Regions from separate parts of the Novosphingobium sp. BAM6 genome, predicted to be linked through region 3. Evidence: riboswitches for the same ligand, from Rfam matches in the RefSeq annotation. Region 3 holds a riboswitch; each other region holds the start of a gene.
What was found. Region 3 has a riboswitch for cobalamin ahead of AC3EC3_RS08745 (HoxN/HupN/NixA family nickel/cobalt transporter). Riboswitches for the same ligand answer to the same signal wherever they lie in the genome.
Positions count from the first base shown of each region.

Region 1: linked by a shared signal. The riboswitch ahead of AC3EC3_RS14215 (acyl-CoA thioesterase) and the one ahead of AC3EC3_RS08745 (HoxN/HupN/NixA family nickel/cobalt transporter) in region 3 are both predicted to bind cobalamin.
Region 2: linked by a shared signal. The riboswitch ahead of AC3EC3_RS01230 (TonB-dependent receptor plug domain-containing protein) and the one ahead of AC3EC3_RS08745 (HoxN/HupN/NixA family nickel/cobalt transporter) in region 3 are both predicted to bind cobalamin.
Region 4: linked by a shared signal. The riboswitch ahead of cobW (cobalamin biosynthesis protein CobW) and the one ahead of AC3EC3_RS08745 (HoxN/HupN/NixA family nickel/cobalt transporter) in region 3 are both predicted to bind cobalamin.

Region 1 covers NZ_JBYNTR010000004.1:206,763-214,689, reverse strand. The annotation lists gene AC3EC3_RS14220 (epoxyqueuosine reductase QueH) at 1-391, opposite strand, end outside; gene AC3EC3_RS14215 (acyl-CoA thioesterase) at 388-1,188, opposite strand; cobalamin riboswitch at 1,295-1,507, opposite strand; gene AC3EC3_RS14210 (methylenetetrahydrofolate reductase) at 1,513-2,412, opposite strand; gene AC3EC3_RS14205 (flavin reductase family protein) at 2,444-2,935, opposite strand; gene AC3EC3_RS14200 (methionine synthase) at 3,019-4,050, opposite strand; gene AC3EC3_RS14195 (DUF1852 domain-containing protein) at 4,068-5,048, opposite strand; gene AC3EC3_RS14190 (LysR family transcriptional regulator) at 5,195-6,067, opposite strand; gene AC3EC3_RS14185 (NUDIX domain-containing protein) at 6,129-6,656, opposite strand; gene AC3EC3_RS14180 (lysophospholipid acyltransferase family protein) at 6,674-7,369, opposite strand; gene AC3EC3_RS14175 (YdcF family protein) at 7,369-7,899, opposite strand; gene AC3EC3_RS14170 (cell division protein FtsX) at 7,910-7,927, opposite strand, start outside.
Region 2 covers NZ_JBYNTR010000001.1:227,572-235,498, reverse strand. The annotation lists gene AC3EC3_RS01250 (bile acid:sodium symporter family protein) at 1-329, shown strand, start outside; gene AC3EC3_RS01245 (ABC transporter ATP-binding protein) at 439-1,176, opposite strand; gene AC3EC3_RS01240 (FecCD family ABC transporter permease) at 1,173-2,138, opposite strand; gene AC3EC3_RS01235 (ABC transporter substrate-binding protein) at 2,135-3,079, opposite strand; gene AC3EC3_RS01230 (TonB-dependent receptor plug domain-containing protein) at 3,076-4,983, opposite strand; cobalamin riboswitch at 5,090-5,315, opposite strand; gene AC3EC3_RS01225 (cell wall hydrolase) at 5,518-6,753, shown strand; gene AC3EC3_RS01220 (hypothetical protein) at 6,983-7,321, shown strand; gene mdh (malate dehydrogenase) at 7,744-7,927, shown strand, end outside.
Region 3 covers NZ_JBYNTR010000002.1:16,914-24,840, forward strand. The annotation lists gene AC3EC3_RS08735 (FUSC family protein) at 1-44, opposite strand, end outside; gene AC3EC3_RS08740 (LysR substrate-binding domain-containing protein) at 44-982, shown strand; gene AC3EC3_RS08745 (HoxN/HupN/NixA family nickel/cobalt transporter) at 1,138-2,169, opposite strand; cobalamin riboswitch at 2,355-2,605, opposite strand; gene AC3EC3_RS08750 (TonB-dependent siderophore receptor) at 2,786-4,924, shown strand; gene AC3EC3_RS08755 (hypothetical protein) at 5,337-5,981, opposite strand; gene AC3EC3_RS08760 (helix-turn-helix transcriptional regulator) at 6,117-6,338, shown strand; gene AC3EC3_RS08765 (RNA-dependent RNA polymerase family protein) at 6,426-7,826, shown strand.
Region 4 covers NZ_JBYNTR010000002.1:409,156-417,082, forward strand. The annotation lists gene AC3EC3_RS10560 (SulP family inorganic anion transporter) at 1-1,252, shown strand, start outside; gene AC3EC3_RS10565 (catecholate siderophore receptor Fiu) at 1,621-3,930, shown strand; gene AC3EC3_RS10570 (Fe2+-dependent dioxygenase) at 4,022-4,699, shown strand; tRNA gene AC3EC3_RS10575 (tRNA-Gly) at 4,843-4,916, shown strand; gene AC3EC3_RS10580 (SDR family NAD(P)-dependent oxidoreductase) at 5,124-5,984, shown strand; cobalamin riboswitch at 5,945-6,177, shown strand; gene cobW (cobalamin biosynthesis protein CobW) at 6,371-7,453, shown strand; gene cobN (cobaltochelatase subunit CobN) at 7,483-7,927, shown strand, end outside.

The DNA of each region.
Region 1 (7,927 bases), on a different contig from region 3:
CGAGCGAGGACGTGATGACCGGGAACCCCTGCTCATGGGCGTAAAGCGCTGTCCGCTCGAAACGCATGTCAAAACACATGGTGCATCGCTCGCCGCGCTCGGGCTCCCATTCCAGGCCACGGGCACGCTTGAACCAGTTGGCGGTATCGTAATCGGCATCGATAAAGGGAACCCCGTGCTCTTCGGCAAACCGGATGTTCTCGTCCTTGCGCAGGAGATACTCTTCCCTGGGGTGGATGTTGGGATTGTAGAAGAAGATCGTATAGTCGATTCCGCTCGCGCTCATCGCCTCCATCACCTCGCCTGAGCACGGCGCACAGCAACTGTGCAGGAGCACCTTCTTTTCTCCCGCCGGCGGAGCCAGCATCGGGCGATCGAGAGAACTCATCATAACACCTTTTCATTCCGAATGGAGGTTGGTCGCCCGGACTCATCGACGGCTACCATGGTGAAGCGCGCCGTGGCGGCATGGCGCCGCACGCCTGTCAGCAGGACTTCGGCCCAAAGATCCACATCGACCGTCATCGAGGTGCGCCCGGCCCTGGCGATCCGGGCGACCAGTTCGATCATTTCGCCTTCTTTTACCGGCGAGCGGAAATCTATGCGCTCGGATGCCGCCATGACGATCACGGCACGCGCATGTCGCGTTGCCGCGATGAAGGCCGCCTTGCCCATCATCTTCAGCGCATCGCCGCCATAGAGCGTGCCGTAGTGGTTGGTCTGCTGGGGAAAGATCATCTCCACCATGCGCAACCCGTCGGCTTCGTCGACGCTTTGGCTGGCCCCTAACGGTGGCAGCGGGAGGCGCACGCCCGGCCCCTTGACCGCGACCAGCGTAAAACGCCCACGCGTGCAGCGCCGCCGCTCACCACTGACGGGGACTTCGGCGACCAGTTCCACCTCGACATCGAGGGAACTGTTACCGACCCGAACCACGCGGGCGGTGGCCTCGATCATGTCGCCGACGCGGGCGGGGGCCTCGAAGTCGATTTGCTGGCTGCATGCCGTGACGAAAGGCGCGCGGCCGTGACGTGTCGCAGCCAGAAAGGCGACCTTGTCCATGTGCGCCAGGGCCATTCCGCCAAACAACGTACCGTGATGATTGGTGTCGGTGGGGAACACCATGTCGATCAGTTGAACGCCTGTTCCCGTCACCATGATGCTTGCTTCGTCAGCTTGCGTGCCCATCGTCTCAGCCTGTTACAAGGCGAAGCAGACAGACGAACGCAAGTGCGTCACGCATCGAAGAACCCGGCGCGCCGCAAGAGCGTCTCGCCCGGACACCCCGCCGGAGGAACGTTATCGCGTCGCTGGCAGGTCTCCTGGCTCGCGGGTCAACGCTGACGATCCGGCCTTCCCGGCGGCGAAGCCACCAGTGACATTATTGGATCGCCCGCTCGCCGCTTACAGTTGCGGGGGCAGCGCCGGCATCGCACCGGCTTCCCATCTTAGCCCCGACCCACCCTTTTCAGAGCAAGGAGGGGGAACCTCGACAGGAGCGGTAAAAGGCATTCACCCTGCGGAGTCAAGCTCGCGAACCGGCAACGGAGCAAGGCCTGCATAACGCTCGATCCAGTCCACTGTCCTGCCAGTTCCGCCGAAGGGATAGAAATGCAGGCGAACCGAGCCATGCTCGGCGACCAAGGTTGTCGACAGGCAATTGAGGAAGCTTTCCGGTCCCGCACTTCCCAACAGCTTGCCAATCGAGATGCCGTATTTCGACAGGATCGATGCAGAGGCGCCTACGCCACATCGGGCCGCAAAGCGCATGAGAGTGGCGACGCCCGCAGGGCCTGGAACGCCGATCCGGACCGGGCAGTCCAACCCGCGTTCACGCAACACCTCCAGCCAGACCAGTATCCGGTTGGCATCGAAAGCGAATTGCGTAACGATAAACGGCATCATGCCGCGATTTGCAATGTCGGCGCACTTGCTCTCGAGCACAGCCCAGCATTGATCCTCATCCATCGCCGCATGACCTTCGGGATGGCCCGCAATACCGATATGCGTGATCCCGTAACGCTCGAACAGGCCGGTAGCGATCAGCGATCCGCTGTCAGCAAACGGGCCTTGGGGAGTGGATGGATCGCCCCCCAGAACAAGGCAATGCGTGAGCACAGCATCGCCGCAAGCCGCCAGAATGCCTTCAAGAACCGTTGATGACACCATTCTCCGGGCTGAAAGGTGCAGCACAGGCTCAAAGCCAAGGCCCCGCACGGTGCGCACCGCAGCGATCCGTTCTGCGTCACTTTCCCCCGGCAAGTACGGGATGAAGACCAACGTACCGGGGGTGATACCCGATGCAGCCAGCGTGAGGCCCGGCATGTCCTTTGCCGTCACCTCCAGCGAATAGCCGCTCAAGAGACTTTGCGCGATCGCTGCCGGGTTGGAATGGACGGAAAGACCAGCCATCGCGCTTGAGTTTGCCTTTTCAACGCAAATGTCAGGCAGACATGGCGCCAAACTGGCCGCCATGATACACCAGAGGCTTCGCGGCAGGCTCGCTGTCGAGATAGCGGACCTGACCGACAAGCAAGACATGGTCGCCTGCTGCTATCTCCTGAGCGACGTCGGTCACAAGAACAGCCGCCGCGCCACGCAACACAGGAAGGCCGTGCTGTTCGTGGAACAGGTCCGTCAACGCCTCGTTCGAGCGGCCTGCGAAATGCAGCGCATGGTCGCGCATCGCATCGGAAAGGATATTGACCGCATATCGCCCGGAAGCGCGGACCTTGGGCAACATTTTCGAACGGTTGTCGATCGAGATGCAGATCAGGGGCGGTTCCAGCGAGACCGACATGAAAGCGCTGACCGTCATGCCGTGATCCCCCTCGGGCGTGCGGGTTGTGATGACGGTGACGCCTGTCGGGAAACGGCCACAGCAATCGCGCAAGGCGCGCGGGTCGATGGTGTCGATTTCGGCGATGTCGGACATGGGGCGGCTTTGCTGCTGTAATGGGATGGAAGAACGCGGACCGGTCTGCCCGCAGGCAAACCGGTTCCGAGTACGATCAAGGGTTACGCGACCCCAAGTTCCTTGCGAACGATCGCGGCACCGGCGCCAAGCGCGTTCAGCTTGCCGCGCGCCACTTCGCGAGAGAGCGGCGCCATGCCGCAGTTGGTCGAGGGATAGAGCTTGTCGGCATCGACGAACTGGAGAGCCTTGCGCAGCGTGTCCGCCACTTCCTCGGGCGTCTCGACCGTGTCGGAAGCCACGTCGATGGCACCGACCATCACCTTCTTGCCGCGGATCAGTTCGATCAGGTCCATCGGCACGTGCGAGTGGTGGCACTCCAGCGAGATGATGTCGATCTTCGACTTCTGCAGATTGGGGAAGGTCTCCTCGTACTGCCGCCATTCCGAACCCAGGGTCTTCTTCCAGTCGGTGTTGGCCTTGATGCCGTAGCCATAGCAGATGTGGACAGCGGTTTCGCACTTCAGCCCTTCGGCGGCCTTCTCCAGCGTGGCGATGCCCCAGTCGTTGGCTTCGTCGAAGAAGACGTTGAAGGCAGGCTCGTCGAACTGGATGATATCGACGCCCGCAGCTTCCAGTTCCCGGGCTTCCTCGTTGAGGATCCGGGCAAATTCCCAGGCCAGCTTCTCGCGGCTCTTGTAGTGGGCATCGTAGAGCGTATCGATCATCGTCATCGGGCCGGGCAGCGTCCACTTGATCGGCTGATCGGTCTGGGCGCGCAGATACCTGGCATCCTCGACGAACACCGGCTTCGGGCGCGAGACGGCATCGACCACGGTGGGCACGCTGGCATCATAGCGATTGCGAATGCGCACGGTCTCGCGCTTCTCGAAATCAACGCCGCTCAGATGCTCGATGAACGTGGTGACGAAGTGCTGGCGGGTCTGCTCGCCATCACCGACGATGGTGATGCCGGCCTGACGCTGATCGTCCACGGCCAGACGCAGGGCATCCTGCTTGCCGGAGACGAGTTCGTCGCCCTCCAGCTTCCAGGGAGACCAGAGCTTCTCCGGCTCTGCAAGCCAGGAAGGCTTGGGAAGGCTGCCGGCGGTCGAGGTAGGAAGAATTTCATTCATAAAAGTTACGTCTCAATTCAAAGGGCGTACTGGGCGGACCACTGGTCGAGGAAAGCGCGGTGCGGCTTGATGAAATGCTCATCGGTAAACCGGCCCTGCTCGGTAGCCAGGCGAGCGCGTTCCTCGCGGTCATAGACCACCCGCGTGTTGGAATAGTCCTCATGCTTCAGGCTTGGCCTGAAGACTTCGCCGGCCACCGAGTTGGCGTTGTAGATTTCGGGACGATAGATCCTCTGGAAAGTCTCCATCGTGCTGATCGTACCGATCAGTTCCAGATTGGTGTAATCGTTGAGCAGATCGCCGAAGAAGTAGAACGCCAGCGGGGCGACGCTCTTGGGCGGCATGAAATAGCGCACCTGCATGCCCATTTTCCGGAAATACTGCTCGGTCAGCGAGGGTTCGTTGACCGCGTACTCAAACCCGAGGACGGGGTGCCGGTTCGCGGTACGGTGATAGACCTTGTTCTCCGAGACGCTGAGGCAGACCACCGGGGACTTGGCGAACTGCTGCGTGAAAGCGGGGGATTCGACCAGCGCCTTGAAGATCTTTGCGTGCAGTTCGCCAAAATCGCCGGGAATACCGAAACCCGAACGTCCCTTGTTATACTCGGGCAGCAGAACGCTGAAGTCATAGTCCCGCACATAGGACGAGAAGCTGTTCCCCACGATGCCATCGATCCGCGCATCGGTCCTGCGGTCGAGGATCGTCGTCTTGAGAACCTCGATGGTCGGGAAGGTCTTGCCTTCCTCCTCGATATGCAGCTCGGCGGAAATGATGTCGAGTTCGACCGTATAGCGGTCATTCTCGGGGTTATCCCACGATGCAAGATCGTTGAAGCGGTTGTCGATCATCCGCAAGGCATTGCGCAGGTTCTTCTGTCGCCATTCGCCGCGTGCCAGATTGGCGAAATTGGTGGTGAGACGGGTGCCGTCAGCCGGCGAGTAATCCTCATCGAACCGCGTGCGCGAGGTCGTGAAGGTGAAATCCTTGGTCGTCATGAGCGGGGTCCGGTTTCTCGATCAGGGTGCCGCCGCCTGCCTTCAACAGCAGGGCGGTGCTTGCGAGGCCGCTATCCTGAAGATCGAACATGAACTCAAATGACAATAATTTGAAAAACCATGACGCACCGTCATGTTGGCACGATTCAGACCCGGACGGTCGCTGCCAGATCCACGAAGGCATCGAGATAACGGGGGGTAGCCCCGATGCGATGCCCCAGATGGATCGACTTGAAGATGCCCCTTCCGATCCGCACTCCCTTCACGCCCTGAACCCCGCGCAACAGCCAGTTGGGCGTCGCGCTGACAGCGCGGCCCGAGGCCACGAGGCGCAGCATCAGATCCGTCGTCTCGACGGTCCGGTGACGGCGCGGCAAGGCATGGGCGGGGACGAGGAACTGGGTGTAGATGTCCAGCCTCTCGGGCGAGACGGGATACGTGATCAGGGTTTCGGTTGCGAGGTCTGCCGGTTCGATCCGGGCCTTCCCTGCGAGAGGATGGCCCTCCCCCACAGCCAGCACCAGTTCGTAATCGAACACGGACCGGTACAAGATGCCCGGCCGATCGATCGGGTCCGGAGTGACGAGAAGGTCGATTTCATGTCCCAGAAGCGCGGCCAGCCCGCCGAACTGGAATGCCGTCGTCACATCCAGTTCGACATCCTCCCATTCGGCGAGAAAGGGGTCCACCACCCGCATCAGCCAGTCCTGGCAGGGATGGCATTCCATCCCCACCCGGATCGCCCCGCGGCGCCCGCGCGCATAATCTTCCAGGACCGCAGCACCATGCTCCAGTTGCGGCAACACGCGCTGCGCCACGCTCAGGAGATATTCGCCTGCCTGTGTAAAGCGCAACTTGTGCCCTTCACGCTCCCACAGCTTGACGCCGTAGCGATCTTCGAACCGTCGGATCGCGTGGCTGACTGCCGATTGCGAGAGGCACAACTGCTCTGCCGCCTGGGTAAGGCTGCCGGATCGGCTGATTTCGCGCAAAATCGCAAGGGGCTGTAGCTCGATCATTGAACATGAACTTTTGTCATGTTCTGATTGTGTAGTCTAGGTTTACGACGCTGCGTGAGCGTCAGCTATCCCTGCGTGTTGACCCCAAACCGGTCAGTCGTCTGCCGGCCAGAACCCTACCACCCCCCAGTCCCGTCACGCCCTTGCGGTATTCCTCGATGCGGCGGCGGGTGGCGGGGGAGGTGGTGTCGGGGAGGTCGTCGAGCGCGAACCAGCCCGCTTCGGCGATTTCCAGCGGGTCGGCTTTGGCGAGATCGGCGGTCGGCAGCGCGTCGGTGCGCACGGCGAAGATGACGATGTGGTCGTCCTTGCCCTCGCGGCGGCTGTGGTAAACGCCGAGCACGCGCTCGATCACCGGATCGGTGATCGCCACTTCCTCGCGCAACTCGCGCAGCAGGGCATCGGCGATACTCTCGCCCTTCTTCACGCCGCCGCCGGGCAGATACCACTGCGCGGTGTAGGTATGCCGCACCAGCGCGACCCGGCCCTGCGCGTCCGTCAGCACCGCGCGCACGCCGATGGTGCGGGGCTTCGTCACGCGCCAGAACAGGCGGGCCAGCGATCCGATCAGCCGGTGATGGAAAGCCATGACCGGATGCCTTCTTCTTACCCGTTCAGCGCGTTGATCGCGGCGAGCACTTGCGCTTCGGCTTCGGCGCGCGGCAGGCCGGGCTCGATCCGCGCGCCCACCCGGAAGGTGATCACGCCGGGCTTCTTCCAGAGCCGGTGATAGAGCCGCCCGCTGTCGACCGCGATGGGCACCACCGGCACGCCGATCATCTTGTAGAGCCCCGCAAACCCCGATTGCAGTGGCGGCCTTTGTCCATGCGGCACGCGCGTCCCTTCCGGAAACAGCACCAGCGCGCGGCCCTCGGCGGCGAAGGCGCGCCCCTGCGCCACCATCGCGCGCAAGGCCTTCGCGCCCTGATCGCGCTCCACGGGGACCACGCCATAGGCCAGCGCGGCCTTGCCCCAGCCGGGCAGGCGCGTCAGCTCGGCCTTGGGAAACGGCGCGGGACGGTCGAACAGCAGCGGCAGGTCGATCGCCTCGAAGAAGCTCTCGTGCTTCATCGCCACCAGCACGCCGTCGGTCGGGATCTGGCCCTCGACCCGCACCTCGATGCCCAGCAGCATCCGCGCGCAGCCCCGGTGGAACCCGGCCCAGTGCGCGACCATCCGCACCAGCAGATCATGGTCGATCCGCGCGGCGACCAGCGTCACCAGCACCATCGCCAGCGTGCCGAGATAGAAGATGATATAGAAGGCAAGGGAGCGGATCACGTCCGCCGCGCTCGTTCGCATCAGGCGCCCCACAGTGTCGTCAGCTCGCGTGCGAGCAGCTTGTGATATTCGAGGAACAGCGTGCCCAGGCTCGGCCGCGAGGGCACCGCGTCGCGGTAAAGCGTAACGCCCTTGGGCAGTTCCCTCCGCAGTTCCAGTTCGGCGCGGCGCATGTGCCAGTCTGCGGTGATGAGACGCACCGTGCGCGCATGATGCGCGGCCACCCAGTCCCCCGCCTCGATGGCGTTGGAGCGCGTGTCGAAGGCCTCGTACCCCAGCGTGATACAGCACGCCATCAGCCGCGGCGGCACCTTGTATTCCACCCGAAACTCGCGCGGTTTCACTTCGCGCCCGACGCCCGAGACCAGCAGGCGCGGCGCCTGACCACGCTTCAGCACGGCAATCGCCTGTTCGATCCGCCCGCCGCTGCCGGTCAGCACGATGGCCGCGTCGGTCTGGCGCGCGCCCAGCGGCCCCGGCAGTGCGACGGCGAACCAGACGAACCCGAAAAGCCAGATCAGCAGGACAAAGGCGGCGGTACGGCGAAACATGCTGTGTCCACTATAGCATCTTGCGCAG
Region 2 (7,927 bases), on a different contig from region 3:
CGTTGAGCGACCTCGCCGTGGTGCTGGTGATCGACGCGCTGGTGCTGGCAATCGTCATCACGCTGACCACCTGGGGGTCGCGCAAGCTGGGCTTCAACAAGGAGGACGAGATCGCCATCGTCTTCTGCGGCTCCAAGAAGAGCATGGCGAGCGGCATCCCGATGGCGACGATCCTGTTCCCCGCCGCCTCGGTCAGCCTGATCGTGCTGCCGCTGATGCTGTTCCACCAGATCCAGCTGTTCACCTGCGCTGTGCTCGCCCGCCGCTATGGCGCACGGCCAGAAGAGCCCGAAGTGGAAACCCCGGTCGCGGCCGCCCGTCCGGCGTAATCGCTGTTAGAGCGGTTTTCGATCTGGCTGCGCCGAATCAACCACTCTAAGTTTTTGATTAGCCGCATTTTCCGAGTCATCAGGTGATTCCACCTGATTAGAAAATGCTCTAAACCGCCAGCGCCCGTGCGCCCTGCTCGCCCAGCCAGCGGGCGCGCACGCCCCATACCTCGCGGATGATATCGCTCGCCAGCGCATCGTCGGGATGGCCGTCCGCCACGACACGTCCATCCTGAAGCACGACCACCCGGTCCGCACAGTTCATCGCGCTGGCAAGGTCGTGCAGTACCAGCACCACCCCGCACCCGGCTCGGGCCTGCTCGCGCATCTTGCGCATCGTCATCGCCGCATGGCCGAGATCGAGGTTCGCGAGCGGCTCGTCCGCCAGCAGCCAGCCGGGTTTCGTCGCCAGCACCCGCGCCATCAGCGCCCGCGCGCGCTCTCCGCCCGAGAGCTGCGACACCGGGCGATGGCGCAACGCTTCCAGATCCATCGTCCGGATCGCCGCATCGATGGCCGCCTGCGCCTCGCTGGCCGACGAGGCCACCCACGGCAGCCGCCCGAGCGAGACCAGCGTCTCGACCGCGACGTCCCACGCCACTTCGGGCGCCTGTGGCAGATAGCCCATCCAGCGCCCGCGTTCGAGCGAGTCCATCTTCGCCAGCGGGGCATCGCCGAGCAGGACGTCGCCGGAATCGGGTTTCATCAAACCGGCAAGGCAGCCCAGCAGCGTCGACTTGCCCGCGCCGTTCGGGCCGCAGATCGCCGTCACCATATTGCGGTCGAACCCGAGCGAAACGCCGTCGAGCCGCCCGCGCACCGTCACATCTGCCAGCGAGAGGCTCATATCGCGCCCCGGCGCATGCGCAGCAGCAGGTGCAGGAAGAACGGCGCGCCCAGCAGCGCAAGGCCAATGCCCAGCCGCAATTCGCCGCCCTTCAGCGGCATCACCCGGCACAGACAGTCGGCGACCAGCAACAGCAGCGCCCCTGCCAATGCGCTCGGCACCATCAGCGAAGACGGGCGCCGGTCGGTGAACGGGCGCACCAGATGCGGCACGACAAGCCCGACGAAACCGATCACGCCGGCCACCGCAACGCCCGCCCCCACCGTCAAACCGACGCCGAGGATCAGCCAGACCTGCAGGCGCCACAGGTCGACGCCGAGCGAGCGTGCCGCACTTTCGCCCAGCGTCATCGCATCGAGGCTGCGCCCGGTCAGCAACAGCGCGCCAATGCCCAGCGCCGTCAGCGGCATGGCCAGTTCGACATCGCCCCAGCTGCGATCGGACAGCGCTCCCATCAGCCAGGTCACGATCTCGCTGACGGCGAAAGGCGACGGCGAAAGGCTGATGACAAGGCTGGTCAAGGCACCCGCAAGGCTGGAAATCATCAGCCCGGCCAATGTGAACAGCGCAATGCCCCCGCTGCGCCCGGCCAGCAGCGCGAGCAGCGCCATGCCGCCCGCCCCGCCTGCCAGCGCGAAGATCGGAAGCGTGAAGGGCGCCGCCGCGTACCCCGTCCAGAACGAGAGCACAGCGCCCAGCGCGGCCGCAGGCGCCACGCCGAACAGGCCGGGATCGGCCAGCGGATTGCGCAGATAGCCCTGCATCGCGGCGCCCGCAGTACCGAGCCCTGCCCCCAGCGCCACCGCCAGCAGCGCACGCGGCAGGCGCAGGTCCATCAGGATCGTCGAAACATGGTTAACGTGGGGATCGAAGGGATTGAACCACACCCGGCCGGTCAGCAGCGAGAGAGGAAGTGCGATAAGCAGCAGACCACTCAGGCTCAGCAGCAGGCGGACGTTCAAGGATGTCTCCCGGCTGCGAGGGCCTGCACCGGCGCGCTGCGACGGATCGCCGCCAGCCGCCGGGCAGCGCGCACGATCGTCGGGCCACCGCACCACAGCAGATTTCCCGGCACTTGCGCGCGCGGCGTATCGGCAAGCTCATTCAGCACCGGATTGTCGAGCATCCGGTCACGCACGCCTTCCGGCCCGCTCTGTGCAAGGATCACGCCCGGCGGATGGGCCAGCACCTGTTCCAGCGGCACGAAGTCGGCCTGCGTGAAACCGGCGGCCGTCGCGGCATTGGAAAAGCCGGTACGCTCCATCAGTTCGGAAATCAGGGTATCGCTGCCCGCGACGATGCCGCCGGTTTCCCACATCAACGCAGCGACCTTGCGCGAACCCGCAGAGGGTGCGGCAGCCGCGAGCGCACGATCGATGCGCGCGACCAGTGCCTGGCCGCGCGCGCGGTTGCCGGCGACATCCGCCAGCATCCGCACCTGTGCTTCTGACTGCGCCACACTGGACGCAATGGGAACCGTCACGACCTTTATCCCCAATCCCTCAAGCGCCGTACGGGTGGACGGCGCAAGGAAGGAACTCGCGACCACCACATCGGGCTGCATCGCGATAACTTCCTCGACCGAATTTCCGATGGCGGGATAGCGCCTCGCTATCGCCAGGTCCATCGAACTCGACGCCGGATCGGCACTATAATCGGAAATTGCGCGCAACTGGCCGGGTGCGGTCACTTCGGCAAGGATCGCATCGGTGCAGGGATTGATAGAAACGATCGCGGGATGAGCCATGGTGCGCGAAGGGACGGGTTCGCGGAACCAGTATCCGAACAGTCCACCGCCAAGACATGCTGCGGCGGCAAGCCCCAGCGACAGGCGCAGCACGCGCGCCCGCCGCCGGCCGTGCGCCTCCCCCCGGCGCGAGGCGAAGGGAGGCGTCAGGATCACATCGTCACGCGGATGCCGCCGAACACCGAGCGTCCGGCAGTGCCATAATCGGTGACAAGCTCGTACTTCACGTCGGTGACGTTCTCGACCCGTGCAAAGACTTCCACCTTGTCGTTGATGGGCAGCGAGGCGCGGATCGTGCCGGTCGCCCAGCCGTCGATCTGGGTAGTGTTGGCCGCGTCGTTCCAGCTGTCGCTGACCATGCGCAGATCGCCGCCCAGCTTGAGACCGTGCAGCGGGCTGGTCCAGTCGAGCGAGAGCGTCAGCGCATTGCGCGGACGACGGGCAAGGTCGAGGCCCTCGTTCGCATCGCCCGAGGTGCGGTTGACCGACCTGGTGTAGGTATAGACCGCCTGGGCATGAAGCGCGGGCGAGACCTGCGCGCCCAGTTCCAGCTCCGCACCCGTCGCCCGCGCCTTGCCGACATTGGCATAGAGGCCATAGGGGCGCGCCTCGCACTGTTCGTCACCCACGCAGGAGACGAAGTCGATCAGGTTGCGGGTGTCGCGGCGGAAGCCGGTGAGCGCGAAGTAGAGCGGGCCGTTGCGGTCGCCATACTCGATCCCGGCATCGTAGGACCGGCTGCGCTCGGCCTTGAGCGAGGTATCGCCGTAGTTCGAATAGAGCTGGTAGAGCGACGGCGCCTTGAAGCCCTCGCCGTACGAAGCGATCACGCGCCAGTTGCCCACGACCGCGACCGAACCGTTGGCCCCGAAGGTCCAGGCCCCGCCAAAGCGCGAATGGTCGTCATAGCGAACACCCGCTGCCAGATTGACCACCTGCGAATACCAGCCGAGCAAGGCATGGGCGCTGGAGAGGTTCGCGTGGTGGCGCGCATCGTCGCTTTCGTCCATGCGCGACCATTCGTGATCGGCCCCGAAATCGAGGCGCAGGTCGCGCCAGGCATTCCAGCTGCCGGTCAGCTCGGCGCGGCGGCTCTGGCCATGGGTGAAGTAGCAGCTGTCCGAACCGCAATAGTTGTAGCTCTCGCCATAGTAGCGGCGGCGGGTGTCCGACAGCTGGTAGGCAACGCCCAGGCTCAGCGTGTCGCCGGTCCAGTCGAGCGCGCCGCGTCCGCCGATCTCGCGGGTCTTCTGATAATCGTCGGTATCGTCGAAGGTCACGTAGCTGGGCGCGGGATAACCGTCGATGTCCAGCTTGCCCTCGGTATAGCGCCCGGCGAGGCTGGCGGTGAGGCCCGGCATCAGTTCGACATGGCCATGGCCGCCCACGCGCCACTGGTGGAAACCGTCATCCTCGGTGCCGATGGCGGCCTGCGAGATACCGTCGGTGCGGGTATAGCCGCCATCGAGCGTGACGCCGTAGGTGTCGCCGGAAACGCCTGCGCTCATCTGCCCGTCGAAGGTGTTGCGCGAACCGTATTCGGCGCGTGCCTCCACACCGTTGACATCGCGCGAGGTCACGTTGAGCACGCCGCCGATGGCGTCCGAGCCCCAGACCACCGAGTTCGAACCGCGCAGCAGTTCGATCTTGCCGATCGAGCCGGTCATCAGGTTGCCGAAGTCGTAGCCGCCCCCCGTCGCCGCGACGTCCGCCACGCGGATGCCGTCGACCATGACGAGAACCTGCTGCGAATTGGCGCCGCGCACGAACAGGCTGGTCGCCGAACCGAGACCGCCGTTGCGCGCGATGGTAACGCCGGGCAGACGCTCCAGCACGCGGCTGATGTCCGCGCCCTGCACGCTGTCGATCTCGTCCGCGCCGATCACGTCGATGGGCTGGCCCGCCTTGTCGACACTGGTGGCGCTGCCGGTGGCGAGCACGGTGATATGATCGTCGCGCACGGCGTCCGCCGTGGTGATCGCGGCGTTGTCATCCTGCGCGAAAGCAGGCGCAGCGGCAGACAGGCCCAGCGCAGTGCCGAGCAGCAAAAGGGTCTTCACGTAATAGTCCTCCAAACCTGAACGAATATGCCGTTCATGGCGGAGGCCGCACGCGGGTGCTTTGCCCGGCGCGTGCCCGCTGCATCTCCGGAACTCCCCGTCCGGCGCGGAACGACCGTCATCGGCAGGTCTCCTGGCTCCCGGATCATCGTCGCGCCTGCCGCCTTCCCGGATCGAGGGACGATCCAGTGGCCGAATGGAAGCGCGGGCTCCCCGGTCACAGTTGCGGGGACAGCGCGGGCCTTGGGGACCGATCCCCGCACCCGCTTCCCTCTTAGTCCGCGTGCCTCCCCCCTGAAAGGCGACCCGCGAAAACCCATGACGTGACATGCGCGTTACCGCCCGCCCCGGAATCTGGCAAGCGCAGGCGTGCCTTGCGAGGCTCTCGTTAAGACCTTTGCGTGTATAGCGCGGCCATAAAGCGACACTGTGCAGCTTCGGGACAGGCCAGCGCGCGCAGATGCGCAAGCTCTCCCGAACGCGTATAGGGCGCGCAGACAGCGTGAACAGCAAGGCATAGCGCGAAGAGCAGACGTGACGACCCATTGGCTCCCTCCCGGCCTCGCGCGCAGCGCGTCGCCCGCAAGGACGCTTCCCGAGGCTGACGGCACCCCCGCCGGAACGCCGGCATGGGAGCCGCGCCCGCGCGACTTCGCGGGGCGGGTGGTTCGCGGCACCGGGCGCCGTCGCCAGCGCATCGTGCGCCGCCGCTGGTCGTTGGCAAGCGCCGTGCTCGCGCTCGTGGCGATCCCCGCTTTCGCCGCGCCCGGTGACTGGCAGCCCTTCCGCCTCCCCGCCGCCGAGGAGGACAGCGGGCAGGTCACGCCGATGCCGTTCGAAACCGCCGCAGGCTCGTTCCCCGGCGCCGCCTTCTATTACCTCGACCTTGCCCCGCCCACACCGCAGATCGGCGACGGCATCCACTCCGACGCGGATGACGGCGCCGACCTTGGCGATGGCCTGCCCGGCAGCACCGGCCCGGCGGCACGCTCGATGATCATCGACGACACCCCGCTCGATCACATGCGCGCACTCCAGTGCCTGACACAGGCGGTCTATTACGAAGCGGCGAGCGAGCCGGACGCCGGGCAGCGCGCGGTGGCGCAAGTGGTGCTCAACCGCGTGGCGCACCCCGCTTTCCCCAACACCGTGTGCGGCGTGGTCTATCAGGGCGCGACGAGAGCGGGCGGGGGCTGTCAGTTCACCTTTACCTGCGACGGCTCGCTGGGCCGCAAACCGGTGGCGCTGTTCTGGGACCGTGCCCGTGCCGTGGCCGCTGCCGCACTGGCGGGCTACGTCTACACGCCGATCGGCCTCGCCACGCATTATCATACGGTACAGGTGCATCCCTACTGGGCGGACAGCCTGCACTACCTCGAAACCATCGGCGCGCACCGCTTCTACGCCCTGCAAGGCCCGGCAGGCGGCGCCGCGACCTTCCGCTTCGTCTATCACGGCGGCGAACCGCTGCCGGTGCCCGGACGGATGGAGACGCCCGCCCAGCGGGCCGCCGATACGCTGGCCTCCGATCCCGTCGCCCTGCAGAAGGCCTATGCCGCGATGGCGCCTGCGCCCGCAGCTTCGGCCAGCCCGGCTGCGATGACGGCCACGCCTGCCCCGTCCTCCACGCCGCCCACCCCGCTCTACTCCAGCGAGGTGCGCGCGCGCGGCGGCGAGGATCTGTACCGTGCGCAGAATCTGCCGCAGACCACCGGCGTAAAGGACGAATACGCCAATTCCGGCCGCTGGATCGCCCAACCCGGACAATAACGCCCGGACAATAGCGCCCCGCTGCGTTTTTCATTTCGAACAGCGGCACGCCGGTCGGATCGACGCACGGGCGACTCGCCTCATCGCAAGTGCGAGAAGCTGGCAAGATTTGGTCAACCATCCCCATGCAGGAAGGCTTAGCGCCTACCGCGCTACTGAGGGGTTCAACGGGGCCAATCACAGACAACCGGCCATAAACGAACGGCCGCAAGACAGGGTACGCGACGCCATGACTATCCGCTTCTCCCCCGCCTTCGGTGGGGCAAGTCCGGCTATTGCCCGGGCCCTGTGCGGCAGCGCGCCACTCAATGGCGCCAACGACAATGCCCTTCGGCACGCTGCGACGCCGCACAAGTCTGACACGTCTACGCCCCCCGTCGCCCTGATCGATCCGCAGCTCGAATGCGCCCTGCGCCATTTCGCCGACCACGGCCTCGCCGCCGCGCGCATTGCCCGAGAGCGGGCCGAAGCCGCCCGACGCGACGGCGACGAGGCTCGCTCGGACCACTGGATCGACATCTGCCGGCAGCTCGACCGCCGTGCCGCCCGCGGATTCGCCCGCGCCTGATTCCCCGGTTCTACCTTCTCGCAGCCCTCCACTTTGCCCTTTCACCGCGCGACTCTGGCAGCCATACAACCGCGACGCGCGCGAAGGGCGTCACGGCAGTTGCAGCAAACGCCGCCCGACGCGGATCACCCCCGCCTCGTCCGAGGCAGGTTGCGTCCCGATGCAACTGCGCGCATCTCTTGGTGAACCGGGAATCGCGCGGTTTCCCGCCATTGTCGCTTGCAATTGAGCGCTTATTGCAACTGCGAACCATTATCTGTAAATTCCGGAATTCTCCGCTTTCGAGCGCCGTTTCGCGGTTGCATTAGCTGCGTGAGGGGCGTACTGCCCGCTCCCGAAACAAACGGCGGCTGCCTTTGCGGGACGAAGCAGATCGCTGTCAGGTCCGGCAGTCCCGCCTTTGGGAAGGACGAAAACGCAAAATGGCTCGTAAGAAGATTGCCCTCATCGGCGCCGGCAACATCGGCGGCACGCTGGCACACCTCGCCGCACAGAAGGAACTGGGCGATATCGTCCTGTTCGACGTGGCTGAAGGTCTCCCGCAGGGCAAGGCGCTCGATCTGTCGCAGTGCGGCCCGGTCGAAGGCTTCGACGCCAAGATCACCG
Region 3 (7,927 bases):
TCTTGCGCGAGCGCAGTGATCCTACGATAGATGCGGCTGTCCAATGGTCGAACTCGAATCCAGTCATGTCGATGAACTGTCGGCACTACTTGCCATCGCCGATGCGGGGTCGTTTGTCGCGGCCGGGCGTGTGCTGGAGCGACATCCCACGGTGTTGTCCAAGCGTGTCGCTGCGCTGGAGCGACGGCTCGGCGTCAGGTTGATCGAACGCACCACACGCCGCATCCGCCTGACCGAGGCCGCCTTGCGGCTGGTCGAAAAACTGCGGTCCGCACGCGCGCTGATCGCCGAGGCCCAGCAGGAGGCCAGCGAAGGCGCCGTGCAACTGCGCGGCAAGCTGCGCCTGGCCCTCCCAGCCGCGATGGGCCGCATGTGGCTGGCCGCGATGCTGCCCGATTTCCTGGCGCGCTATCCCGATCTGGAGGTCGAGGTCGATTACGCCGAGCGTTTCGTCGATCTGGTGGCCGAGGGCTACGATGCGGCGGTGCGGGTCGGCGTGCTGGCCGACAACCGGCTGGTCGCGCGACGGCTTTGCGATCACCGCCGTATCCTCTGCGCCTCGCCCGGCTACCTCGAACGCCGGGGCATACCGCAGGCGCCCGCCGAAATCGCTGCCCATGCCTGCCTCGGGTTTACGGGCTATGCCTCGTATCCGGAGTGGCGACTGTCTGACGGGAAGCGGCGCGAAACCGTGGAAGTGCGCGGCGCCCTGCGTGCCAACGATACCGCCGCGCTGCTCGAAGCGGCGCGTGCGGATGTCGGCATTCTGGGGGTCGGCGAATGTATCGTCGCCCGCGATCTGGCGGCAGGAACGCTTGTGCGCGTGCTGCCCGAATGGAGCTTCGATACCGAGGCCGGCATCCATATCGTGCGCCCTTCCACCCGCCTCGCTCCGGCGCGAACCACGGCTTTCGCCGAATGGATCGTCGAACGGTTCACGCCCGCGCCGCCATGGGAGGCCCGGCGTCCCGGCGAAGGCTGACGGCGCGGGACAAGGCAAGAGAGGCGCAAGGGGAGGCATCGCGACTTTCCAGGGAAAAGCGGGAAAGCCAGCGCCCTTGCGCCCGAATGGCGCCTACGGCAATGCAAACAATTGCAGGACAATCCTGCATCTGTTGCAGCAATGGGGCGTTCTTTCTACCCTTCCGCGTCGAGCCCGCTCCAGCGATAGACCGCATAGCTCACCAGCCAGCACACCACGAAAACGCCGATGATGACAAAGCCCAGCGTGTTGAACTGGCCCGACAGCGCCGAGGCCCCCGACCAGACGCCGCCCGTCAGCCCGAACTTTTCGGACAGCAGCGCCGCCGTCTCGATCGAGCCGATCACCAGTGCGATCAGTGCCGAGATCGAGGTGATGACGATATTGTAGTAGAGCTTGCGGATCGGCTTCACGAAAGCCCACTCGTAAGCGCCCAGCATGATCACACCGTCGGCGGTATCGACCAGCGCCATGCCCACCGCGAACAGCACCGGGAAGACCAACACCGTGACCAGCGAAATCCCGTCCGCCGCATGCGCGCCGGACAGTCCCAGGATCGCCACTTCGGTTGCGGTGTCGAAGCCGAGGCCGAACAGGAAGCCGAGCGGCGCCATATGCCAGGCATGGTTCACCAGCCGGAATACCGGACGCAGGATACGCGCGATCAGCCCGCGTCCCGCGAGCAGCATGTCGAGGTCATCCTCTTCATAGCTGCCGCCGCGTCGCACCTGCTGGAAACGCTGCCAGACACCGCGCAGGATCGCCAGATTCATGATCGCGATCACGAACAGGAACGTCGCTGAAACGATCGTGGCGATCACCCCGCCCGATTGCCCGACGGCCTTGAAATCCTCGATAGAGCTGGCCGCCAGAGCGATCGTGGTCGCCGCGATCAGGACGATGGCGGAATGCCCGATCGCGAACCACAGCCCCACCGTGACCGGCCGCTGGCCGTCCTGCATGAGCTTGCGGGTAACGTTGTCGATCGCCGCGATATGATCGGCATCGACAGCGTGGCGCAGGCCCAGACTCCAGGCAAGCAGCGCCGTGCCGAGCATGACCGGGCTGTGATGGAACACACTGAAAGCCCAGCCCCAGACTAGCAGATTGACGCCTGCCAGCACGGCAAACAGCAGCGTGATACGCCCTCGCAGCGAAACGGAAGGAGGATAGGAACTTGCAACCATGGCGAAACGGGAACCTCTGTCGGCGTCAGCGAACCTGACAGGGGCCTGCCGCAAGCGGTCGACGCGAGACATGCCGGACGGACGCCAGCCTGCGTCCGGCCCCGCCCGGCCGATGCGGCCCCTGCCGCACGTTGCGTCGCTCAGACGGAAGTGTTCCGTGCCTTGGCCATCCCCTGGACCCGGGCAAGAGCGACCGGACGCCGGCAGGTCTCCTGGCTCACGGGTCAAGGCTCGATGCAAGGCCTTCCCGGGCCTCGCACGATTTAGCGTCCGACCCAGTGGCTGGCGGCTCGGGGGGTTCTCGCCCGTCCGCGCATATGCATCTCGCTCACCGCTTACAGTTGCAGGGACAGCTGCGGAATGGGGCGCATGAAAGGCGCCCGCACCGCATTCCCTATTAAGCCCCTTTCAGGGCACCGGCGCGATCCTGTCCAATGCTGACGTTACCGCCACCATCGCACCGAATGTACCTATGACGCGGTATCGTTCAACACAAGCGCCCTGCATCAAAGCCAATCAAAACCACGTCACAAATTTGATATTGACTTGCAGAAGCCATTTCACATAGCGGCCCAGCGCGCGGGTTTATAAAAACTGTTTGCAAGGGAATGTACCAATGAAGAGGGTTCTGACCGCCTTGGCCACCGGTGTCGCGACGTGCGCGCTGACCGTCACGGCCCATGCCGATGATGCTGCGGCAACAAATGACACTGCCAAGAAATCCGACGAATCGATCGTCGTGACGGCTCCGGCCACCCAGGACATCTCTTCCGCCACCGGCCTCCCCCTCACGATCGCCGAAACACCGCAAGCGGTGACGATCGTAAACCAGCAGCAGATCAAGGACTTCTCACTGCGCAACGTCAACGACCTGCTGGACCAGGTGCCGGGCGTCAATGTGGAGCGGGCAGAAACGGACCGCACGGAATACGATGCGCGCGGCTTCACCATCACCAACTTCCAGGTCGACGGCGTCGGCATGCCCCTGCTCTCAGGCGGCATCGCCTATGGCAGTCTGGACACCGCACTGTATGATCGGGTGGAAGTCGTGCGCGGCGCCAATGGCATGATGACCGGCGTCGGCAACCCCTCCGCCACCGTGAACTATGTGCGCAAGCGCCCGACCGACACCTTCCAGGCCTCTGTCACCGGCTACCTCGGCTCGTTCGACGATCATCGTGTCGAGGCCGACATTTCCGGCCCGCTCAATGCTTCGGGTACACTGCGCGCCCGCGTGGTCGGCGCGCATGAAGACAGTGATTCCTACCTCGATTACTATCACGTCAACCGCAACGTGATCGGCGCCGTAGTCGCGTGGGACGTGACGCCGGATCTCACCGCCACTGCCGGTTACAGCCGCCAGCAGAATAACGCCGATGGCGTGATGTGGGGCGCGCTGCCGATGACTTATTCGGACGGCAGCCAGATCAGCTACAAGCGCTCGGCCTCCACCGCCGCGCCATGGACCTACTGGAATACCCGCAACCAGAGCGCATTCGCCGAACTGAAGTACAATCTCGGCAACGACTGGTCAGTGAAAGGCACCTACACCTTCAACCGCATCCAGTACACATCCAAGCTGCTCTACGCCTACGGCTACCCCGATCCGGATACCGGCCTCGGCATCTCGGGCATGACCGGGATCTACCCAACGGACTACAAGCAGGACATTTACAACCTCGACGCATCGGGGCCGTTCCAGCTGTTCGGACGCCAGCACCAGTTGGCCTTCGGCGTTTCGACCGGCCGCAACAGCGGACATGAATACGAAGGCTTTTCGGATACCTATCCCGATTATCCGGCGGTATCCGAAATCGGCAACGTCACCATTCCGGAACCGGACGACTATCCCACGCCTGTTCTTCAGGCGCGCATGATCGATCGTATCACCCGCGTCTATGGCGCCATCCACTGGAGTATCACGGATCGCTTGACCGCGATCACCGGCGCTTCTGCCACCTGGCTCAAGTCCACCGGCGACAGCTATGGCGTGGATGAAGCGCGCAAGAACAGCAAGGTCACACCTTATGTCGGCGCGCTCTACGACATCACGCACAATGTGAAACTCTATGCCAGCTACACAGGTATCTTCAATCCGCAGAGCGAGGTCAACGCCGGCAACCAGCGCCTTGCGCCTGCAACCGGCAGCAGCATCGAGGCCGGTGTAAAAAGCGAGTGGTTCGACGGCAAGCTCTATGCCACGGCCGCCCTGTTCCGCGCGCACCAGAAGAATCTGGCCGAAGCCGCCGGCACCTTTGGCGACGATGATGTCGGCCCGGCGGGCGGCACATATTACGTCGGCCAAACCACCACATCGAAGGGCTTCGAGGTCGAAGTCGCCGGCAAGATCACACCGAACTGGACTGTGGGCGGCGGCTATACCGGGTTCACTCTCAAGACTCCGGATGGCGAGCGTGCCTTCACCTATATCCCGAACCGCACGCTCAAGCTCAACACGACCTACACCATCCCGCAGTTGAACGATCTCAAGTTCGGCGCGAACCTGCGCTGGCAGAACGCGACCCATATCGACGACAGCACGGTGCAGGATGCAGAAGGTAACGACGCCGTTGTCCGCCAGGGCCACTATGCCGTACTCGATCTGATGGCCGGGATGACCGTGACCAACGGCATCAAGGCCCAGATCGTCGTCGATAACGTGACTGACAAGAAGTACCTGAACAGCCTCGCCTGGGGACAGGCCTATTACGCCGCACCGCGCACCGTGATGGGCTCGATCACCTTCAGCTACTGATCCTGCAGTTTTGAAAAATGCGAAAAGGCGGCCTTCCCTAACGGAAGGCCGCCTTTTCGCATATCTGCTTCCAGCTGTGCTTATGACATGACCGACCGGAAACATCCTCATCCCAAGGAAGCTTCGACAATCACATTACTGAAAGAAATGGCGCACCCGACAGGAAAGGGCACCAACGCCGGATTTTCCCGGTTTTTCGCCACTTACGAACTCCCGGTCTCACGCTCGTAGTACCACAGTCAGTACCAAATGGACTGATAAGCCGCCTGCTTTTGTTGTCAAACCACATCTCCACCTTGAGCGGCCAAAACCCCAGACTTCTACGGTTACGTCGTCCATTTGCTGGGGCTAAAACCCTTAAAACGCGTTTTCGTGGAATTGTCAGTTAGCCAGTCAACCCGAGCAATTAAGCTCATTGTCCTTGCACCAGCGGGCGACGGCGACCAAAGCCCTCGGGTCGCCTCACCGCTTGACTGGCGATAGGCTCGATACCAGCGTGCTGTTGGCCTTGCATCACAGTCAGGAAGCGCGCGCGCCATTCATCCAGCACTTTGGCTGCCTTCCGTAACTCCGGCGCGTTAGCTTTCACGGCGTCCTTACTCTCGAAAAATATGATCTCCTGAACTGGCGAATGCAGATCGTTGGTGAGAAGCTTGAGGCTGAGACGCCTAATCCGCTCTTGCCGTGTTCTCGGCCCCCCACGGCTCCCGAGTAACGCTCCTACCGGGCCGAGCAGAGCTTCCCCTGCGACAGCGCCCACAAGCACGCTTCCAAGGGTCGCCTTATCGAGCGAGATACCATCCTTATCCACCTCAACAGCGACAAGCTGGTCGAAGCGATAAACATGAGCCATTCCGCCAATTCTGCCAACCGCGAACTGATTGCTGACCGGGTCCAACAAGAGCGCAGCAGCTTTGTCCGGCTGGTTGAAGCGAAGCGCTGGCGTGAAGCTCGGCAACGCAGCAAGCCGACGCTCCAGTTCCTGCTGCCGGGTCATATTTCGTATTAACATGAAAGCCACGAAGGCAAGCGAGCCGATAGCTATAGCGTAAAGCACATGACATCCCCTTATTTGGAACCCACATCGTCCGGCATGCATACAGGGGAAAAGCTAACCACATGTTGACGATAGAGTGCACCCCGCACTCTGTGGAATGTAGCGTGAAGTCTCCCTCCTCTGCTCAATGCATGCATGACTACGCCTGCGATCTGCATTGTGTTCGCCAAGAATGTCAGGCGCATTCGCCGCTTACAGGAGCGGTCGCAAGAGCAGCTTGCGGAGGATGCGGGCCTTCATCGCACCTATATCTCGGCGCTCGAACGGGGCGACAAGCGGAACCCCTCGATTGTGGTAGCGGACAAGCTAGCTAAGGCTCTAGGCGTACCAATCTGCGATCTATTCGAGCCGAACTAAGCCGTTGGCATTAGGACGATAGTAACCTCGCCTAGGCATGTTGGGGCAATGGCGACTGCGCAGCCCTCTCAAATCAGACGAACGCCGATGCAATCTGTTGCAGCATGGCGATACCAGCGATTTGCGGCGCAGTTTCCTGACTTCATTGCCGAAGTGAGCCGTATCAGAAAGCGGCGCGATGCCGCACTGGAACGGTTGGCTGCAAGCGATAGGCGGACACAGCGAAATGCGATCCGCAAAATCCTGCATGACAGATCAAACTATATCCCCGACTTGATCCGCGCCCTGAACCGAACCTCGCGGCTGGGCCGCTGCACGCCAAGCTCAATTAAGGCTATGGCGTCCGGGATCAACGTATTCGCCCCGTGTTATGAGGCTGTCAGAAGTGGGGCGGTCACAACCGGCCCCCGGCAACGCATCGTACAGTCATTCGGCCCCATAAAGCGGGCACAGCAGCGTCTTGTCGCATCTGTGATCCGCGCCATCCATCCTTCCCATGCGAGCCAGTATCTGCTCGACAGGGGGATGACCGCAGCCCTTCGGGCTGTCGAAGCAGCCTGCGCTCGCGGCTTCACTCATGCAGTCGAACTGGATGTTGAAGCCTTCTACGGGTCCATCCCTAGAGAGTGCTTGGCTGGCCTGCTGTGGCCCTTACCAGAGGCCGTCGTTGACAACGTGCTTTGGGACGAAACCCTTCGTGCGAACGTCAATGTGTCTACGGGTGTCATTACGGTGGCACGGGCTACTCCTCCCCTCGGCGAGCATGTGGGCTTGTCGTTAGGTGCCGCGTCGTCTCCGGTTGTTGGAGAAGTGTTGATAGGCCGCCTGCTGGCCGACCCCGCCGTTGCTTGCGACGGCAACATCATCACATATGCCGACAATCTGCTCGTCCTTGGACGGTCGGAAACGGAAGCGATAGCGAGAGCAGAACACCTGATTGCTGTGGCCGCAAGGCCGGACCACGGCTCGTTGAGGCTGAGGGAGCGGGATCGCGGGCATTGCCTGCCTCTAAATTCAGTTCCAGGCGCATTTAATCATGGCATCCCCTTCCTCGGCCAGTTGGGCCACGTCGTCTCACCCGGCCAGTTTTCGTGGGAGCCATCGCCAACCAAGCAAGAACAACATCGCATCGCCAACGCCGATCCGCTCCCATCTCTTGACGAGATTGCCGCCGCCGAACGTAAGGTAGCTGCCTTCCATCGCGCCTATCCTTTATGGTTAGACCGTGATGCGCGTGAAGCCGAAGTGCGGGCAGAACTTGCGTGTGTTCGGTTTTTTCATAACCCGGCATCGGTCGAAGCCCTGAGTGTCGCGGCACACAGCCTCATACTGGCGTTTTTGTTGGGCGGCTCAGAACGTGGACTGGATGAATTGGTCCCATACGATGGAGACCGACGCGGAAGCCCCCGTCAAAGGCTAATCGCCGAAACATCTCGCATCTGGACGGTAATGCAGGATTTTAACGAACCGACTAATCAAGCCGCTTAACATAGTCTCTGCTCCGGCCATTGCAGTTGATGGAAATTGCGTGGCAGCGACTGGACGAGGCCGGGACAAGCAAGCAGCACAGGGTGATCGAAAACGTTAGG
Region 4 (7,927 bases), 390 kb from region 3:
CCCGGTGCTGCTGCTCGCGGGCCTGTTCCAGCTTGTCGCAGGCGCGTTGCGGATGGGCGGCGTGTTCCGCGCCATCTCTCCCGCCGTGGTCCACGGCATGCTCGCCGGGATCGGCGCGCTGATCGTGATCGGCCAGTTCCATATCCTGTTCGACGCCAAGCCGATGCCGAACGGGTTGCAGAACCTTTCGATGATGCCCGAGCGCGTGCTTGGCATCTCGCCCATGAACTGGGCCTCGGCCGAGTTTGCGCTGATGATCGGCCTTGTCACCGTGGGCGTGATGCTGGGCTGGGAAAAGCTGCGCCCCGCCTCGATGAAGCTGGTGCCCGGCGCGTTGCTGGGCGTGCTGGCGGCGACGCTGATCGCCTGGCTGGGCGGTCTCGACGTTGCGCGGATTGCGGTGCCGGACAATCTTTCGAGCGCGATTTCGCTGCCCGGCGAAGGCTTCCTGGCAACGCTTGCCAACCCTACGCTGGTCATCTCGGCGCTGGCCATCGCCTTTATTGCCAGCGCCGAGACGCTGCTTTCGGCGGCGGCAGTTGATCGCATGCACGATGGCGTGCGCACGCTCTACAACAAGGAACTGCGTGCGCAGGGTATCGGCAACATGCTGTGCGGCCTGCTCGGCGCGCTACCGATGACCGGGGTGATCGTGCGCAGTTCTGCCAACGTGCAGGCAGGGGCAAAGACGCGTCTGTCGACGATCCTGCACGGAGCCTGGATCCTAGGCTTCGTGGCGCTGCTGCCCTGGCTGCTGCGCGAAGTGCCGATGGCGGCGCTGGGCGGCGTGCTGGTCGTCACCGGCTGGCGCCTCATCAGCCTGAAGCACGTGCGCCATCTGTTCAGCGTTCACGGCCCGCTGCCTGCGGCGATCTGGGCGGTGACGTTCGTGCTGGTCGTCACCACCGACCTGCTGACGGGCGTGCTTGTGGGCCTTGGACTATCGGCGCTCGAACTGCTGCCGAACCTGCGTCACCTGAAGCTCCATGCCGATCATCACGACGATGGCGAAGAGGCGCGGGTGAAGCTGGGCGGCGGCGCGACCTTCCTGGGGCTGACCAAGCTCAATGCCCTGCTGGAGCGCGTGCCCGGCGGCCGCAGCGTCCACCTCGACCTGCACGGCGTGAAGGCGATGGATCACACTACCGCCGAGACGCTGAGCGAGTGGCTCGGGCGCCATCGCCAGAGCGGGGCCGAAGTGGTCGTCTCCGGCCCACCGACGATATTGCGACCTTTGGGGCACGCGGCCTGAGCGCCGGGATGCGTTGAAACCGAACACCGGAGGACCCGGACCCTCACACCGGGCCTTCTACCTCAAGCCGGATGGACCTCCCACGGGTTCATCCGGCTTTCTTTATGCCTTGCCGAGACGCTTCGGCGGATCGCGGAGCGAGCCCGGGCCCTGCGACAATCATGCTAATGATTCGCATTCTGTAACGTAAAAAACACACTTATGGTGTTCGGTATTTTTAGATACCAATCGGTATGTAAAAATATCAATTGAAATCAGAATATTACAGTCAATTTCTACATTCTTTCGCGTATGCGAAATCTTCCTTGCAGTTATTGCGACGTAGTTTCATTAGCGACACATATTTCGTAATGTAACAGGGGGAATGAATGTCGCTTGCCCGTCTACGTGAATCTCTGGCCTCGGGTGCGCCCGCCTATCTCGCGCTCTCGTGCTTCGGCATGGCCGCAACGCCTGCGCTGGCCCAGCAGGCCGATGAACCGAGCGAGACCAACGCCACGCGCCTTCAGGGCGTGACCGTCTCGGACTCGGCCGTTGATGACAGCATCAAGGTCGATCGCGTTGCCTCTCCCAAGTTCACCCAGCCGCTGCAGGACACCCCGCAGACGATCCAGGTGATCAACAAGACGCTGTTCAACCAGCAGGGCGCGACCACGCTGGCCGAAGCGCTGCGCAACACGCCCGGTGTGGGCACCTTCTACGCGGGTGAGAACGGCACGACCTCCAGCGGCGATGCCATCCGCATGCGTGGCTTCGATACCTCGAACAGCATCTACGTCGATGGCGTTCGCGATATCGGTTCGGTCTCGCGCGATATCTTCAACACCGAACAGGTCGAAGTGACCAAGGGCCCGGCAGGTACCGACAACGGTCGCAGCGCGCCCACCGGCGCCATCAACATGGTGACGAAGCGCGCCAATCTCGATCAGTCGATCTCGGGCATCGCCTCGGTCGGCGTCGACAACCAGAAGCGCGCTAACGTCGATGTCAACATGCCGCTCACCGCGCTGCCCAACACGGCGCTGCGCGTGAACGCAGTGTGGCAGGACAGCGACGTTCCGGGTCGCGATCACGTTAACAACAGCCACACCGGGCTTGCCGCCTCGCTCGGCACCGGCCTTGGCACCGCGACCCGCGTGTACCTGAACGTCCTGCATGTCGATCAGAACAACGTGCCCGACGGTTTCGTGCCGACCATCGGCCTGCCGGGCTACATCTCGCCCGGCGGCGTTCTCGATGCGATCGCCGATCGCCCCGTAAATTCCTCGAACTTCTACGGTACGCGTCAGGATCACGACGACGTGAAGGCCAACATGGCTACGTTGATCGCCGAGCATGACTTCTCGGACAACGTGAAGCTCACCAACACCGCGCGCTGGGGCAAGACCTCGCAGGATTACCTGCTGACCTCGTTCATGAGCTCGACCACCAACGTCACCTACAACGCGGCGACTGACACCTACTATCTCGCGCGCAGCAATCCGACGATCAAGGATATCAGCAATCGCATCCTGACTGATCAGTTGAACCTGCGCGCCGATTTCGCGACCGGCGCGGTCCAGCACAACCTCAGCGCAGGGCTCGAAGTCACCAGCGAAAAGCAGATCAGCTACGCCTATTCGACGTCGGGTGCCGAGCCGCTGGCGAACCTGTACGACCCTGATTGGGACGATACCGGCAGCACTTATGTCTATTCGCGCAACGGCGGCGTTGCGCGCGGCCAGACCGACACGTACTCGGCCTACCTGTTCGACACCGCGAAGTTCTTCGACGAGAAGCTGTTGATCACCGGCGGCGTCCGCGTCGATCACTACAAGACCGATTACTTCAGCAGCGCGGCCTGCGGCGGCACCGGCCGTACCGTCATCGTGTGTCCTACCGGACAGCCTGCGGGAACGATCGTGACCTCTGCCGATCTTTCTAAGAAGGGCACGCTGTTCAACTGGAAGCTGGGCGCTGTGGTCAAGCCGATCGAGCCGGTCAGTGTCTATGTGAACTATGCGATCTCGCAGCAGCCTCCGGGCGGCGATGCTTTCACGCTCAGCGCGTCGAGCACGGCAGCCAACGGCATCGATGGCATCAAGCCCCAGAAGGCCAAGACCATCGAGGGCGGCGTGAAGTGGAGCGCGCTGGATGGCCGACTGGCCGTCAACGGTGCGGTGTTCCAGACCAAGGTCGACAACGAGATCGATTCCACCGACCTCGACGATATTCAGAGCGGTTCCAAGCGCGTGCGCGGGTTTGAACTTTCTGCCATCGGCAACGTAACCGATGCCTGGTCGATCATGCTGGGCTACAGCCATCAGAAGACCAAGGTAACGAGTGGCCCGGTCGTCAATGCCGACGGGTCGAGCAGTCTCAGCTATACGCCGGACGATTCGTTCACCTCGTGGACGACTTATCGTCTGCCGTTCGGCCTCGAACTGGGTGGCGGCGTTCGCTATATGAGCGGCATGAAGCGCGGCACCGACTGCGCGACCTGTTCGCCCAGCTCGACCAAGGGCTACACCGTGGTCGATGCGATCGTGTCCTATGCGCTGACCGACAACATCAAGCTGCGCGTCAACGCCTACAACCTGTTCGACAAGGACTACGTCGCGGCGATCAACAAGAGCGGCTATCGCTATACGCCGGGAACGCCGCAGACGTTCCTGTTCAGCGCCGACTTCAACTTCTGATCGCCAACCGCCATCGGATCGGCAAAATACGAAAGCGGCAGGCGAGCGATCGGCTGCCGCTTTCGCGCTTCCATCGAAGGCCATACCCGTCATGCTGCTGCACATTCCCAATGTCCTGACCGTCGATGAAGTGGCCGAGTTCCGGCGTCGGCTCGATGCTGCCGACTGGGCGGACGGGCGCGAGACGGTGGGCGCGCAAGGCGCGCAGGTGAAGCGCAACCAGCAGTTGCCCGATGCCTCGCCGCTCAAGGAGGAACTGGGCAAGGCGATGCTGGCGGCGCTGCGTCGCAGCCCGCTGTTCTTTGCCGGTACGCTGCCGCGCAAGATCCTGCCGCCGCGCTTCAATCGCTATACCGGCGGCGGTGAATACGGCTTCCATATCGACGGCGCGGTGATGAACCTGGGCGATGGCGAGCACTTACGCTCGGACGTCTCCTGCACCGTGTTCCTCAACGATCCCGACGAGTACGAGGGCGGGCGTCTGGTCATCAGCGATACCTACGGCGAACACCGCGTGGCCCACCGCGCAGGCGATGCGGTGATCTATCCTTCGTCCAGCCTGCATCGCGTGGAGCCGGTGACGAAAGGCGCGCGCCTCGCCTCGTTCTTCTGGATACAGAGTCTCGTGCGCGACGATGCCCAGCGCCGGATGCTGTTCGAGCAGGACACCTCGATCCAGAAGCTGACGATGGACGGCGCCGATGCCGACGCGATCCTGCAACTCACCTGTGTCTACCACAACCTGCTGCGACTTTGGTCCGATACCTGAGACAAGGACTGCGAAATTGCGTCTCGACAAGGCGAAGGGCGAATTTCGCCTCGACGAGGCAGGGGCAATCGGCTAATCGCCATCTCCTTCCGACGGCTGGCCTGCATCAGCGCGCAGTCGGACTGGCCGAAACAGGCCCGGATGCGGGTGTAGCTCAATGGTAGAGCAGCAGCTTCCCAAGCTGAATACGAGGGTTCGATTCCCTTCACCCGCTCCAATTTCTTGATATTTCAATGTTTTACCTGACAGGCCGTGCCTGTTGGCCGCTTTTGGCGTGGTTATCGCCCGCCCGTGTCTTGCAAGCAGGAATAGGCAAGAAATCGCCTGCTTCCGACATTCATCTTCGCGCTTCCGCGGCGCAAGGATTGCAGAGCTCCCGAGAGATCGGGTCTTCCTGCCCTGCAAGATGAAAGAGGTTCATTCCATGTCCGAACGCAAGATCGCGATCGTTACCGGCGGTAGCCGGGGGATCGGTCGCAATACGGTGCAATGCCTCGCCGCGCGCGGCGTCGCAACGATCCTGACCTACAATGCCAACCGGGAAGCGGCCGAAGAGGTCGTGGCGCTGGCCGAGGTCGCAGGGGCGCCCGCACTGGCGCTGCCGCTCGATGTGGGTGATGCCGCTTCGTTTGCGGATTTCGCGGGCAAGGTCGGTGAGGCTTTGGCCGCATGGGGTGCCGAGCGGTTCGACTATCTGGCGAACATTGCGGGCACATCGTCCGCCGCGAAGCTGGAAACTATCACCGAGGCCGAGATGGACGCGCTCTACCGGGTCCACCTGAAAGGCCCGATGTTCCTGACGCAGGCGCTGCTGCCGCTGCTGAATGACGGCGGGCGGATCGTGAACATTTCCTCGGGGCTGGCCCGCGTGCCGTTTGTCGGACGGATCGGTTATGGCCCGATCAAGGCCGCGGTCGAGGCGCTGACGCGCAACATGGCGGTGGAGCTGGGCGATCGCGGCATCGTCGTCAACACCGTGGCGCCGGGCGCCATCGCCACCGACTTCAGCGGCGGCGTCGTGCGCGACAATCCCGAGGTCAACAAGATGGTCGCCGCGCACACCATGCTGGGCCGCGCGGGGACGCCGGAAGACGTGGGGCCGGTGCCGCAAAATTCGCGTTCCGCGAATTTTCAAGCGAACTCTGAGAAATCGTTTCAAGAGATTGCACATCGGGCGGGCCGAAGCGGATTGGCATTCGCGTCGGCCTCGTCTATCCGGGCGTTCGGAGAGCGGGTTCGCCTGTGCTCCGAACAGATCGCGCCGGTGCCCCGACAAGGGGCTTAATCGGGAATGCGGTGCGGAAGTTCGCTTCCAAATCCGCGGCTGTCCCTGCAACTGTAAGCGGATAGCGCGATGCACAGGCTCTCCTTGAGGGGGCAGCCACTGGACCCGCGCGGAACATCTCCGCGCATCCGGGAAGGCGTGCATCAAGCTGTGACCCGCGAGCCAGGAGACCTGCCGGCGCTCCGGTCGCTCTTGCCCAGGTCCAGGGGATGGCCTTGGCACGGTGAAGTTTTCCGTCTGAGCGACGAAACGGTGCGGCTGGGGCTGCACGGTTGCGTGGTCACGGGTGCCTGTCGCGCCCGCCCGTCGTCGCGCGCCGGTCGGAAGCAGGGCTTCCGGCAAGTCCCGCTGCGTGTCTCGCTCAAGGCGCGCGGGAAACTGTTGCCATGTCCGCTTTCGGATCGCCGTCTGCTGCCCCGACCAATCTGGCCCCCACCAATCTCGCCAAAGTGCCCGTCACCATCGTCACCGGGTTCCTCGGCGCGGGCAAGACCACGCTCATCAGCCACCTGATCCGCAATGCAGGCGGGCGCCGTCTGGCCGTGGTGGTCAACGAGTTCGGCACGATGGGTGTCGACGGCGACATCATCCAGTCCTGCGCGATCCCCGATTGCCCGGCGGAGAACATCGTCGAGCTGGCCAATGGCTGCATCTGCTGTACCGTGGCGGACGATTTCATTCCCACCATCGAGACGCTGCTGGCGCTGGAGCCGCGCCCCGATCATATCCTGATCGAGACATCGGGCCTCGCGCTGCCCAAGCCACTGCTCAAGGCGTTCGACTGGCCCGCGATCCGCAGCCGCATCACGGTGGACGGCGTGCTGGCGCTGGCCGATGCCGAGGCGGTCGCTGCCGGGCGGTTCGCTCCCGATCCCGAAGCGCTCGATGCTCAGCGCGCCGCCGATCCGGGGATCGACCACGAGACGCCGCTATCCGAAGTGTTCGAGGACCAGCTCGCCTGCGCCGATATCGTGCTGCTGACGAAGGTCGATCTGGCGGGGCCAGAGGGTGTGGCGGCCGCGCGCGCGGTGATCGCAGCGGAAATGCCGCGAGAGGTGCCGGTGATCGAGCTGGCCGAAGGCGCCATCGACCCGCGCGTGATCCTGGGCCTCGAAGCGGCTGCCGAGGATGATCTGGCCGCGCGCCCCTCGCACCACGATGGCGAGGATGAGCACGAGCATGACGATTTCGACAGCGTGGTGATCACGGGCGGCGAGATCGCCGATCCCGAAGACCTCATCCGCCGCATCGAGGCACTGGCGCGCGATCGCAATATCCTGCGCGTGAAGGGCCATGTCGCGGTGGCGGGCAAGCCGATGCGGCTGCTGGTGCAGGCGGTCGGCGCGCGGGTGCGCCAGCAGTACGACCGTCGCTGGGAGGCGAACGAGCCGCGCGTCACCCGGCTGGTCGCGATTGCCGAGCGTGCCGATATCGATGCCGGAGCGATCCGCGCCGCGCTGATCGGCTGAGCGGGGTTCCGGCAAGGCGAGCAGGGCCGATGCACGTCATCTTCCGCGAAACGCACGGGATGGAGGAAACCGCCATCCCGCAGGATCTGGGGCAGGCGCCTGCGGATCTCGTGGTGCTGTCGTTTTCCGACAGCGACCTCGGCGCCTTCGCGGGCGGCTGGCACGCGGCGCGCGCGGCCGACCCGGAGTTCCCGACGCTGCGGCTGGCGAACCTTGCAGCACTGCTGCATCCCTTGTCGGTCGATACTTATGTCGAGCGCACGCTGGAGGGCGCGAAGGCGATCCTCGTCCGGCTGATCGGCGGGGCGCCGTACTGGCGTTATGGCCTGCAACAGCTGGAACTGCTCGCGCGCCGTCGCGGGATCGCGCTGGCGGTGCTGCCGGGGGACGGACAACAGGATGCGCGACTGGAAAGCGCTTCCACCCTGCCGCCCGAGGTGCTGGCGGACCTGTCCCGCCGTTGCGAGGCAGGCG